DNA from 3 places in the Streptosporangium sp. NPDC087985 genome. Region 3 is predicted to be linked to each of the others. Evidence: riboswitches for the same ligand, from Rfam matches in the RefSeq annotation. Region 3 holds a riboswitch; each other region holds the start of a gene.

Region 1 (4,271 bases), on a different contig from region 3:
TCAGCCACCACGGCCCCTTCAACCGGCCGAGGAGCCGCGCGCCCAGCGGGGTGCTCACCAGTGCTCCGGCCACCACCAGGGCCAGGCCGAGCGACAGATAGGCGGGCACGCTGACCGCGGCGTCGAAAGCCTCGGAACGGGCGATCTGGTCCGCGGTGAAGTCGCGGGCCGGATCCGGGACGACTGCCGGGGCCGCGGACAGAACCCGCCAGGGCGTGGTGAACGCCACCACCGCCAGCGTGGCCACACCCAGGGCGGCCAGCGCCCACCCGGCCCCCCGGAAACCCGGGGCCGCCTCCGTCGTGGTCCGCGTCATCGCCGTCCTCCCAGCGGATCGGAAGGTGTGCCCGTCATGGTAAGCGTCAATCCAGTTCCCTCCGGAGGTGATCACGCCACGCGGCGGTGAGCTCCGCCTGCGACAGGCCCAGCGTGCTGCCGACATCGCTACCGTAGAGCCTCACCAGCGCCTTCTCGCCGAAGCGCTCCGCGATGTAGCGGCAGGCGAGCCACGCCTCCTCGTAGGCCTGTGCCAGCCTCGGGGCGCCCGGGGCGAAGTCGGCGGGGCCGGGGAGCCGGGCGGGCAGGAGGCCCGCACGCACCTCCTGGGCCAGCTCGGCGGCGGCCTCGCGGATCCCGATCCCGGTGTCGCGGTACCCCACGTAGTCGGCGAACCCCTCCGACAGCCACATCGGCACCCGCCCGCCCCGGGTCGCGCCGGTGGCCACGTGCGTGAGCTCGTGAGCGATCACCACGTCCCTGCCGGTCTCGCTGAGCCTCGCGTAGCCCGACGGCAGGACGACCACCCGGTCGGCGGTGGCCAGCGCGGCCAGGCCACCGGTGCTCCCGGCGCCCGCGAGCGTCGCCGCCTCCGCGTCGGTGGCGGGGTAGAGGATCACCGCCCGGACCGGTCCCCAGATCCGCCCGACGGTACGGGCGGCCCGATCGGCCCTGGAGGCCAGGTCGCGGAGGCGTGCGGCCGGGACGCGGTGACCGACGACGACGGAGTGCTCGCCGCGGACCACGGTGGCGGCGCCGGGCCACAGACCGTCCGTCTCCTGCGGGAGTGGTCCCGCCCCGGCGGCCAGGCCGGCACTCATCAGCGCCAGCATCCCGGTGAGCACGGCGCGGCGCCCTCTCGGGACGGACATAGGAGGTGATGTTACTCGACCGGCATGGAAAGGCCCCGCCCACCCTCGGGGTGGACGGGGCCGCATGTCTCCGTCAGCCGGCGGGGCGGACCGCTCCGGCGAAGGAGGACCTGTAATACCCCTCCAGCTCCGCGATCCGGACCGTCTTGCCGCTGCTCGGCGAGTGCACCATCCTGCCCTTGCCGACGTACATGCCCACGTGGCCCTTGCCGTAGAAGAACATCAGGTCACCGGGGCGCAGGTTGCTCCACGAGACCTTCTTCCTGACGGCGCGGTACTGGCTGTACGTGATCCGGGGAAGGGACACGCCGGCCTTGCGCCACGCGTACTGGACGAGACCGGAGCAGTCGAACGCGCCGGGACCGGAGGCTCCCCACCGGTACGGATCGCCGATCTGCTTCCTGGCCACCGAGACCGCCTTGGCGGCCTTCACCTTCTGCAGCTCGGCTCTGCTCATCTTGGCCTTCGCCGTCTTGACACTGCTCCGTGCCGCGGTGCCGGTCTGGGCCGGGCTCCCTGTCTGGGAGGCGGTGCTCCTGACCTGAAGAGTGAGCCCGGTGTCCGCAGCCGCCTGTGCCGTTGTGGATCCCAGCACGACCGCTCCGGACGGAGCGGTCAGAGCGAGTACGGCACCGCCGAGGGAAAGACGGGCAAAACGTGAAAGACGGGGGTTACGCAGGGTGGTAGACAGGATTTCTCCTTGGGACTTCCGCTGATGCCTACCGGGTTAGCTGACGGATTCGGGCTGGGAAGTCGCCCTACGGCATGACATATGCCGATTCACCCCTGGCCATCCGTGACGACCTTCGGGTCCCCGGTTCCGTGCCTCCTGGCTGCACGGATTCGGCGGGCCGCCGCGGTGGGGGTCAACCCCCTCAGAGGGGCGGCGGCCAATTGGATTTCCAGCGCGATGCCTGCCTGGGGAGCAGGGATCCACCACGACAACATGGCGTGCCATCGCGACGCCAGAAGCTACTCCGATTCCCCATATTTCAGCAAAGCAGTGCCAGGAAAACGGAGATCAATAAGCCTCCCCCGCTCTCCTTAATCCCTGCGTGATAGGCGATTCTCCTATCCGGATATGACCCTCGTCACATTCTGGAGATCGCAATATAAAGATCACTAATTCTGTAACATTGGTCACAATAATTGTGATCCATGCCTGTCCGGCTCGCCAGATGGCCCTGCCGCCCGGACGTCGACGGTGTCCTTCCAGCCGGCGTCGGTGGCGGCGGGCGTTGGAGGCGTTGAGCAGCCGCAGCCGTTAGCGGGTGGCCGTCAACTCCAGCACCGGCCAGGGACGCCGTTGACCAGGATCACGTCGCCCTCGACGCCTTCCATGTAGGCGTCCTCGACACCCGCCGTGACCCGCAGGCTCGGATCCGCCTACGGATAGCGAAACGAGCCCTTCTCTTCGAAGGCCCGGTCGCAGATCATCAGCGGGCGCGCCAGCTCACTCTCAGCGCGGAATCAGTCCCGAGCGGCCAGGGCGGGAGGTTACCGGTGCCGTCAACGTGCGGCAGCTATGATCCAGGGCGGTCTCGAGAGGAGCCTGCAGGACCTTGCCGGGTCGCATCTTTCAGGGGTTTCAGCAGGTCACGTAGTGCGGTCCGCTCCTCCGGCGACAGGTCCGGCCCGCGGGAGACGATGCGCATGACAGTGTGGGCGGCATCGAGGCCGCGGTAGAACCGGGCGCCGAGCGCCGGGGCGACCTGCCGGCACTTACGCAGGTCTTCCTGTGGGATCTTCAAGATGTTCACGTCATAAACGATGGTGACCGCCTTGATGGTGAAAGCGGGATCTTCCTTGCGCTTGAGCAGGTGGTTAACCGCGTTCGCGTTGAAGATCATGCCTACGACCAGGTTCAAGTAGGCGTTTTGGCAAGGAACCGGCCAGCGTTTGGGAGGCACGTACGCTTTCTCGTCGATGTCCAAGAGCAGGTCCCCCATGGTGGTGACGCTCGTCGGCGCGCTGCTGGACGTGGGGACCGTGGCGGCTTCGACCGCACCGCCGGTGGGTGCGGAGGCGGGCGCCCCGCCGCACGCGGTCAGGAGCAGTCCCGCCACAATGATGATCAGCGGCTTAGCCGGTCGCATGCCGTCAGCATGATCACGTAGTTGGCAGTCGGGGACATGAATGCGCCATATGATCATGATTTGTTATGCACTGGGTTCTCGCGGACGACGTTCCGGTAGCCGGCGACGTCCGCCTGGCGGCCGTCGGCCGGACGGCCGGTTGGTTGACTTCTGTTCCTACACCTCGGTCTGGGCCGACGCCATCGACTGCGCCTGACCGCTCCGCGGGCTCACCGCGGCAGCCGTCCGGACACCGCGCGGGCCCGCGTGAGACGGGCGGACCCCCGCGAGGTCAGGGGCGGACGGCTCCGACCAGGCGGCGGCCGTAGGCCGACAGGGGGACGACCTTGACGATGTCTCCGGTCTGGGGGGCGTGGACGATCTTCCCGTTGCCCGCGTAGATGCTCACGTGGCCCAGGCCCTCGCTGAAGACGAGGTCCCCTGGCTGGAGGTTGCTCAGCGGCACCTTGCGGTTCGCGCCCCAGCTCCACTGTTCCCAGGTCGTGCGGGGGAGGCCGACGCCGCCGCTGCGCCAGGAGGCCTGGACGAGGCCGGAGCAGTCCCAGCCGCCGGGACCCGTGCCGCCGTACCGGTAGGGCTTGCCGACCTGGGCGAAGGCGAAGCTCAGGGCGGCCCTGGCGTTGCCCGAGGCCGGGCCGTTGTACGGAATTCCGAGGCTGTTGGGGTTTCCGGGCTGGAAGGCGCCGAGGTCGCTCAGCAGCTTGGTCTGCGCCTTCACCATCGCGTCGGCCTTGGTCTTCGCCGCTGCTAGCTCGTCGCGCGTCGCGTCGGCCTCGGCCAGGGCCGTCTTGGCCTTGTTGCGGTTGTCGCGCAGCGTCTTGTTCGCTTCGTCGAAGGCTTCCAGGGACAGGGCGCGGGAGGCGGACATCTGGTCGACCGTGGCCAGCCCGCTCAGCAGCGCCGCGGGGTCGGTCTGGTTGATCAGGCCCTCCCAGCCGCTCACCCTGCCCAGCTGGTAGCTGCTGACGGCCATCGTGATGAGCTCCTTACGGAGCCCGGCGACCTTGGCGTTCTGGCGGTTGAGGGC
Region 2 (4,271 bases), on a different contig from region 3:
CGCCACGACCCCGGGTGACCTGGCGCGCAAGCTCGGCCGTCCGGCCTACTCGGTACTGCTCGCCGTACGGCAGCTTGCCGCGGCGGGGCTGCTCCGCACGCCACAGGCCGGCTCCGCCGCCCTACCTGGCGTGCTACCCGGCGCGCTGCCCAAGCGAGAGAAGAACGGTATGGCAGATCTCAGGGAACTCTCGGGCACCACCGAGCTGTCCACGCCACTGCCCCTGGCGACGGCGGACCCCACCGACGTGAACCTGCTCATCCGGCTCAGAGACGCATTGGAGGCATTGACGTGAGCTTGGTCCTATGCCGATAAGGCTGCGGACGCTGAAGCTGCTCGGAAGGAGGATGCCGGTGGAACTCCGCGACGAAGTGCACCGAGAGATGGTGCTGCTGCGGGAGCGTGTGCCCGACGTGAACGGGAGCATCGCCTGCAGCGTGGATGGCCTGACGATAGCGAGTGACCTGGAAGGCGACGTCGAGCAGACCGGCGCGCTCTCATCGGCGATGCTGGCCCTCAGTCGCCGGATGACGAGCATGGCCGACAAGGGCACCTTCGAGGAGACGTTGATCTCCGGAACCAACGGTTACGCGGCCTTCTACGCCGCCGGCCCAAAGATCGTCCTCACAGTGCTCGCCCGCCCGGGCACCAACCTCGGGCTGCTGCGACTGGAGGGCCGCAAGACGGCGGCGAATCTGGCCGTCATCACGTCCCGCACATCTATACCCCAATGAATCGGAGACAGTAATGGGCAACATGGACATCTCGCTCAAGGAGATGATGGCGATCGACGGCGCCCTCGGCGCGGTGGTCGTGGACTACAACAGCGGCATGGCGCTGGGCGCCCTCGGCGGTTCCAAGGACCTCGACCTCCAGGTCGCCGCGGCCGGCAACACCGAGGTCGTCAAGGCCAAGATGCGGACGATGGAATCTCTGGGCCTCAAGGACGGCATCGAGGACATCCTCATCACGCTCAGCGGCCAGTACCACGTGATCCGCCCCGTCAGCGGCCGGAGCGGCAAGGGACTCTTCCTCTACGTGGCGTTCGACCGCTCCCGGGCCAACCTGGCGCTCGCACGGCACACCATGCGCGCCATCGAGGAGAGGCTCGAGGTCTGACCCTCCGGTACGGCTTGCGCCCCGGGAGGCGCAAGCCGTACCGGAGCCCGGCCGCGGGGAGTCCGTCCTACTTGTTGATCACCTGGGGCGGGGTGGCCGGGTTGTTGTCGATGCGCTTCCACGCGCCCGCGGAGAAGGGCACGGGGTAGTTCTTCTTACCCGGGCCGCTGCCCCACTTGGTGATCACGTAATCGACCTTGATGTGGCCCAGGCCGCCGGTGCCGTCCACGCCGAGCGTGTTGGGGTTGAACGTGCCGCCGGTCAGCTCGGCGAAGGTCTTGGCATCGAGGTCGATCATGACCCCGCTGCTGGAGGGCACGCCGGGACCGCGGTCACCGACGAAGAAGTTGGCCTTCTTGCCGTTGTAGATGACATAGCCCTCGGTCATCAGCGGCCAGCTCGGGCTGGCGATCATGCCCTTCTGCATCGGCTTGCCGCTCGCGGGCAGACCGGTGTCCCCGGCGCGGCCGGAGGAGTCGTCCCAGAAGTAGGAGGCCTTGGTCGAGCCGTTCAGCAGGACGACCTCGGAGCCGGACTCGGAGCCGGGGGTCGAGGCGCTGGTCTTGGCCGAGGCGGGGAGCGCCTGGACGGGGGGCGCCTGGACGGGGGGCGCCTGGACGGAGAGCGCCGGGGCGGGCAGCGCCGAGGAGCTGGCGACAGCCGAGCTGGGGATCAGCGAGACGACGCTCGCGGAGGTGATGGCACTCGCGCCGATAAGGGTGGCGGCGATGAAGAAACGGCTCTTAGGTATACCAAAGGAGAAACGCATTGGAGGAAGACTCTTTCGCGAGGCAACGGGAAGGCGCGTGTGCCACGCGGATGAGGCACAGGCGGATACGCGCTCTCACAGAGAGAGGGGGTGGCCGGCGAGACCGGGCACCGCGCGAGGCGCGTGGGAAGCCGCGTTCAGACGCGGCGGGAAAGTCCTAGAGGACCCGTACGAGCGAGGCGGGTACCAGCGGGAAGGGGGCACAGCGTCCCATAAGTGATTTCCTCTCCATCTCGTCTACCGGGTTAGCTGACGGGTTCGGGCGGTGGAGTTGCCCTACCGCCGCAGGTTCGCGGCGGATTCACCCCAGGAAGTGGGTCCCCGGTTCCCATGGCCCTGAGGGCTTCCGGGATTCGACGTCGACTGGCCGCTCCTTCCGCTGAAGGGCAGGTCGCCAACCGATCACAAACAGGACATTACAGCCCATTCGGGCACAAAGCAAAGCAAAACCCATGAAAACCCCAGAAGATCTACCCACGTCGGCCAAGAAAGCCTCATTGGTTACCCCTTGACCATCTCGCCGACATGGTGGACCGGCCGGAACCGCAGGGGAAGCGCCTCGGAAGATTCCGGTGATCATGCCTCTGAGCTGGGCATACTTCTCAAGTATTTCCAAAGGAGGGATGATTCGATGAATATTTACACGATCAATGTGGGGGTCGCGGCGACCGGTATGCCGCTCCTTCGGTCAACAGTTCTTTTTACCTCCATACGGGCCCGTCGATCAGCGAAATGGCCCATCAACCGGTCGGCGCATGCTCTCCGGAAGATCCGGAGGCGCCGGAAACCGCCCGCGCAAAGCCGCGGTCATGGACAGGCGAAACTCCTCTGGATGGTCAGTCCCACCAGAACGACCAGACGTTCCTGCCTCTGATCTGCTCCGCGTAGTCGGCCAGCGTCCCGGCGCTGTAGATGACGCTGTCGGGGCAGAACGTCCAGTGCTCGGCGGCGACGTGCAGGGCGTGTTCCGGCGTGACCGGGGGCGCCGCGACGCTCAGGTCCAGGGTGTTGAAGCCCATGCCGACCACCCGCGCGCCGAATCTCTCCTCCCAGCTGCGCACCACAGCCGCGAGCGGGACCATCCACTCGTTGTGATTCAGCGCGCCCTGCCATCCCATGACGGCCAGCGCGTCGGCCCCCCGCGCCGCCGCGACCAGCCCGAGCGGGGTCCTGCGCTCGGCCACCATCCCCGCGTACCAGTCGGCGACCACGCCGGGGTCGGCGGCCGGTCTACCCGAGGGCGCCGGTCCCGGGCACTGCGGGCCGAACGGATCCAGCAGCTCCACCTGGTCGGCGTGGGCCTTCTCGATCCAGTCCGCCCACACCTCGGCCATGAACGCGGCGGGGTGGTAGTTGTCGATCTCGGAAGCCGCATCCGGGGCGATCTGCCCCTCCGACCACGGCTGGACGGAGTCCTCAAGCAGCACCGGCCACAGGCCCGACCGCTCGTGCTCGCTCCGCAGCTCGGCCCAGAGCTCGCCGGAGACCGGCTCGTCACTCAGCCAGAACGCCGGACGGTGGTCTACGGCGAACCGCGCGTAGCCGGGATCGGGCCACACCACGTCTCCGGGCGGCAACTCGACCGAGAGCGTGCGCCCCTCACCGCCGTCGTGGAACAGCTGGCCCAGCACTGGCGGAAGTTGCCCACGCTCGCAATCGCTCATCCCTACCGATCCGATCCTGACCACGGACCAATTTTGGCCTGTCAACGTCCAGAGCGACAGTTAGCCTCAGGACCAGGCCAAAATCATCGGTATGCCCGGCGGATGGCAGGAGTGGGACAGCGGTGTGGCGGACACTCACCGCCACACCGCTGTCATATCGATCTAGGGCCTGCCTGGCATGTCAGGCCTGCCCGGGATGTCAGGCCTGCCTGAGATGTCAGGCCTGCCTGACATATCGCGAGTACCCGGCCTGTCGCGCCTGCTGGTCATCCCGGGCATTTTCCTGGCGCCCACCGCCACCGCTCCCAGCCCGAGCAGGAAGATGATGATGCCGGTGACGACGTTGTTCCAGATGGTCGCCGTCGTCGCCGAACCGGTGAGCCAGGGTGCCACGATGGTCCAGATACCGATGATCGGTGCGATCCAGCTCACCCCGTAGGTCCGGCCGTAGGCCGACGCGAACGCCATGGCCAGAGCGGCGAGCGCGACGCCGGTGACCAGGTTGCTCACGGAAAGCCTGGACAGCCCGTTGAAGCCGACCACCCATGGGGAGATCGCCAGGTAGAGCCCCGCGAGGAGAGTGAGGCCGTCGGTGCCCTGGGCTGTCGGGCTGGAACCCGCTTGCTCGTACCTCGCTCGCATCTCGATGAGATCGGGATGGTGTTCTAGGCCTGCGGGTCTGGTCATGACCCACGCCCCCTTCCGACTTCTGTACGGAA
Region 3 (4,271 bases):
CCGCTGTGCAGGAACGGCAGCCGGGTCAGGCCCACCGCCCCACCCCCGCCCAGCTCACGGCCGATCGCCGAGAACTCCGCGACCTCCCGCTCGCTGTGCAGGACGAGCAGGTCGCATCCGCTGCGGAACACCCACGCCTTCTCGGTCGCCGGGATGGAGATCCCCGGCAGCCCGGAGATGAACACCGGCCTCGGCACCAGGCCGGCGAGTACCTCGCTGACCAGCACGTCCACCACGGGTCCTGTGCAGGCGACCAGCACCACGTCGGGTCTGAGCCGCTCGGCCGCCCTGCGCAGCGCCCGGGCCGACAGCACGGGCGGATCGGCGACCGCACCCGCGACGGCCGCGTGGATCTGGGCCGGGGAGGGTGTGATGGGAGTACGGATCACCGTCAGCTCCGCCGTACAGCTCGAAGGAAGATCATCGAGCAGATGGGCGGCCCACTTCAGATAGGAATCCGAGTCGGCCACGGCCAGGACCTTCAACCTGTTACTCCAGTGTCGTGATGGGCGAACATCGACAGGTGGGAACGGAGCGAGGGCACCGCCCGGGCGGTCCACCACGCGTCGGGGACGTCCACTGCCTCCACGGCGACGCCCCGGGCCGTGAGCAGGACCCGCAGGGAGGTGACCGCGGTGGACGGCAGGCTCAGCACCCGCTGTCCGGCCGCCAGCCCTCGCAGGGTCATCTCGGCGGGGATCCCGCCGTCGTAGACGGTGATCCCGGGCTGTTCCCCGACCAGGGCGAGATCGTGGAGGTCCTCCCGGCGGTGCGGGAAGTAGGCCACCGGCTCGGACGAGCCGAGCTCGGCCAGCCAGCTGAGGTAGGGGTCGCGGTGGATCAGGCCGTTGCGGACCAGCGAGGTGCCGAGCACGACGGTCCGCTCCTCGGGGGCCGGCCTGCGCAGGGGCTGTGACCGCAGCCACGCGAAGTCGTGGATGATCAGCTCCGCACCCCTGTCCCGTACGGCCTGCGCCAGCTCGGCGGGGACGGGCAACGCGGTGAAGATCGACAGTCGGCCGGATCGGGAGGCGGCGCGCAGTCGGAGGGCTGCGGCCGTTCCGAGGGCGGTCCGCAGGGGACCGACGGCGGTGCGGGCCCGCAGCAGCGGCGTCCAGATCCGCCCGGCGAGCAGTTCCAGGAGCCTGATGGTGGCCAGGCCGTCGTCGACGATCACGATCCGGCCGGGAAGGGTGGTGAGCCAGCCCGCCTGGACCTTGCCGGAGAAGGCGTCGCCGACCGCCCAGGTCGTGCCCCGTTGGGGCCTGGGCATCTCGGACTCGGGCCCGCCCAGTTCCAGGCCCGGAGGCAGATCCAGCCGGGAGATCTCGCGACGGGTGACGGCCAGTGGGCGCAGCCCCGCCCGGGGCGCCATCCGGGCGTGGGCACCGAGCAGTCCGGCGTGGCAGGCCTCCACGGCGCAGAGCATCTGCAGTGGGGACTCCACCCAGGCAACGGCCGAACCCTGCTCCCGCGCGTGGCCTCGACCGTCCTCCACGCCGGGCGATGACCCGTTCACGACCGCCTCACCGTAACCGGGACGGCTTACACGCCTGGGAACTGCGGGTGAACACCCGGACACGCCGTTCTGCGCGCCCGGATCGGGGCGACCACGCGCGGGTTCAGGGTGACGCGGTCAACCGGCTGCCGCAGCCGACGCGGGTCCGGCCCACGGCGAAATCTCCTCGAATGCGATCGTTTCCGCAGGTAAAACGGCCCTCATCAAAAAGATCTACGTTTATGGTGAAACCCCGGGGTGTGAGGTATGCAACACAGCGGCCTTTCGCCGGTGTCGCCGCTCCGAAACGCCTATCCCACAGGCGTTCCCGGCTTCAACAGGCCATCCGGCACAGACTTGTCGATCTTGAGGGCGCCCCAGGCTTTCCCCCTCGATGCACACCTATTCCCAAGCCGTGGCAATTTGTACCACTTGTAACCGTTTGTCCTTTTCGCGTAGCTTCTATCTCACATCTGGTGACCGCCCAAGTTCTTCAGCTACACGTCACCATCACATTGCCCGTCCGCGCTCTATCGGAGCGGATCACTCCACCCGATGAGCACGGCCGCCGAATCCGCGGATCCCGCGGAACCGGGGAACCACTTTTTTGGGGTGAATCAGCGCTTAGTGCGCTGTAGGGCACTTCCCAGCCCGAACCCGTCAGCTAACCCGGTAGGCGGCATGAGAAGCGAAGCAAGGAGTCTCACCCCTCATGGCCACGAACCGCTTTAACCGCAAGACACGTAAGCTGACCAACATTCTTCTCGGCGCCTCCATCGTCGCCGGGGGTAGCCTCCTCGCAGTTCCTGCCGCCCTGGCGGACACTCACGGACCGAACACCGTCGCCGTGGCCTCCGTCAGAACCTCCCAGGCCGCCGGCAAGACCCCTCTGCAGCTCGAGGCCGAGCGTCTGCCCAGGGTCACGGCCACGCAGGTCCTGGACATCGCCGCCCAGCAGATCGGCATCTCGGAGAACGCCCAGGGCGGCGGGACCAAGTTCCAGTCCTGGTACATGTCCTCCCCGCGGGCCAAGGAGACCCTCGCCCGTGACGGCGGCACCCTTGCAGGCTACGCCAACGCCCCCTGGTGCGCGATGTTCGTCTCCTGGGTCGGCGAGCAGGCCGGCATCCAGCCCACCATGGGCTGGGACGCCTACACCGTCACCTACGCCCAGTGGTTCAAGGACAACGGGCACTGGGGCACCGTCGCCAAGCCCGGTGCCGTCGTCTTCTTCGACTGGCAGGGCAGCAAGAACATCAGCGGGATCGACCACGTCGGCCTCGTGAAGAAGGACAACGGCGACGGCACGATCAGCACGATCGAGGGCAACACCGGCAACGGCAAGGTCGAGGAGCGCGTCCGGCCCACGTCCCAGGTCGTCGGCTACGGCTACCCGGTCTACAGCGACTGATCGATCGGCACCGCACGCCACGGTCACCCGTCCCGCGACGGCTGATCCACCGGCACGGAGAAGGGGTCCGGCTCACCTGAGCCGGGCCCCTTTCTGCGTCCCGCCGTACATCACCCGGCATCTACCACCCGAGCCCCGCATCCGGGGCTCTCGGACGTCTACTTTCCTCAACGAAGGCACTTCCGCACAGAATGTCCCCGTGTGTCACTGTGTGATGGGAGCGCTCCCAAACACCTTTCTGAGAGGTTTGCGAGGTATGCGACCCTTCATTCCCCATTGACAGGCCAGTTGTAACGGTTGAGTTTCGGCATATTGACGTCCCGGCTGCCTATCGTCCACTCTTCGTGGGAGCGCTCCCAAAGCACATTGAGGAACCTGCCCCATCGCGCACCGCGTTTGTCGGGGACCGGCGCGCGATGTCACCTCCCATCGATTCGGGCGACCACCTGAGAGGGGTCCGTAATGTTGAACACCAAGCGGCATGGCAAGCTCGCCGCGGTTGCGGTGATGGCGGCCACCGCCCTGGCGATCACTTCCTGCAGCACGAATGATTCCACCAAGCCCGCGGCCGTCGGTGACTCCACCGCGCCCGCCGCCGCTGCCGAGCCGGTGACCATCACCGTGCACACCTTCGGCGGCGGTGAGAACTTCGGCTACAAGAAGGCCGTGGAGACGTGGAACGCCGCACATCCGGACATCCAGGTCAAGCACCAGAACCTGACCGACCGGTTCGAGGACGTCTACCTGCCCCAGCTGCTGCAGAAGCTGCAGGCCGGCAGCGGCACCGGTGACATCGTCGGCATCGACGAAGGCGCGATGGGTCTGATGAAGGCCCGCCCGCAGTTCTTCACCGACCTGGCGCAGTACGGGCTGGACAGCCGCAAGTCCGACTTCCCCGCGGCGAAGTGGGACAACGGCGTCAACAAGGACGGCAAGCTCTTCGCCCTCGGCACCGACATCGGCGGCATGGCCATGTGCTACCGCAAGGACCTGCTCCAGAAGGCCGGCCTGCCGAGCGAGCGCGACGAGGTCAGCAAGCTCTGGCCGGACTGGGACTCCTTCATGGCGGCCGGCAAGAAGTTCCAGGCCGCCAACACCGGCAAGGGAGACCCGAAGTTCCTCGACGGCCCGAACACTCTCTACAACGTGGTCCTGTCGCAGGAGGCGCCGAAGAACGGCAACATCGCCTACTTCGACACCGACAACCAGCTCGTCATCGACAAGAACCCGGCCATCAAGACCTCGTTCGACACGGTGAAGTCCTACAGCGAGGCGGGCCTGACCGCCAAGCTCGCCTCCTTCACCCCGGAGTGGAACGCGGCGATCAAGAAGGGCGGCTTCGCCGTCATGGGCTGCCCTGCC

Evidence for each region. A riboswitch is a leader RNA that binds a small molecule or an ion and turns the genes downstream of it on or off. The one in region 3 is predicted to bind cyclic di-AMP.
Region 1: it holds a riboswitch for cyclic di-AMP, as region 3 does, so the genes downstream of both, ACIN94_RS06405 (C40 family peptidase) here and ACIN94_RS20955 (CHAP domain-containing protein) in region 3, are expected to answer to the same signal.
Region 2: it holds a riboswitch for cyclic di-AMP, as region 3 does, so the genes downstream of both, ACIN94_RS18510 (hypothetical protein) here and ACIN94_RS20955 (CHAP domain-containing protein) in region 3, are expected to answer to the same signal.

The regions. Positions count from the first base shown of each region.
Region 1 covers NZ_JBIUTQ010000002.1:264,988-269,258, reverse strand. Annotated here, with positions in the region: gene ACIN94_RS06415 (M48 family metallopeptidase) at 1-316, opposite strand, end outside; gene ACIN94_RS06410 (hypothetical protein) at 363-1,148, opposite strand; gene ACIN94_RS06405 (C40 family peptidase) at 1,222-1,743, opposite strand; cyclic di-AMP (ydaO/yuaA leader) riboswitch at 1,850-2,007, opposite strand; gene ACIN94_RS06400 (hypothetical protein) at 2,672-3,244, opposite strand; gene ACIN94_RS06395 (NlpC/P60 family protein) at 3,516-4,271, opposite strand, start outside.
Region 2 covers NZ_JBIUTQ010000009.1:20,313-24,583, reverse strand. Annotated here, with positions in the region: gene ACIN94_RS18525 (DUF4388 domain-containing protein) at 1-295, shown strand, start outside; gene ACIN94_RS18520 (roadblock/LC7 domain-containing protein) at 354-734, shown strand; gene ACIN94_RS18515 (hypothetical protein) at 748-1,119, shown strand; gene ACIN94_RS18510 (hypothetical protein) at 1,187-1,888, opposite strand; cyclic di-AMP (ydaO/yuaA leader) riboswitch at 2,108-2,257, opposite strand; gene ACIN94_RS18505 (DUF4253 domain-containing protein) at 2,725-3,519, opposite strand; gene ACIN94_RS18500 (SPW repeat protein) at 3,715-4,239, opposite strand.
Region 3 covers NZ_JBIUTQ010000011.1:131,366-135,636, reverse strand. Annotated here, with positions in the region: gene ACIN94_RS20965 (DUF6716 putative glycosyltransferase) at 1-470, opposite strand, end outside; gene ACIN94_RS20960 (hypothetical protein) at 482-1,519, opposite strand; cyclic di-AMP (ydaO/yuaA leader) riboswitch at 2,055-2,191, shown strand; gene ACIN94_RS20955 (CHAP domain-containing protein) at 2,211-2,909, shown strand; gene ACIN94_RS20950 (ABC transporter substrate-binding protein) at 3,372-4,271, shown strand, end outside.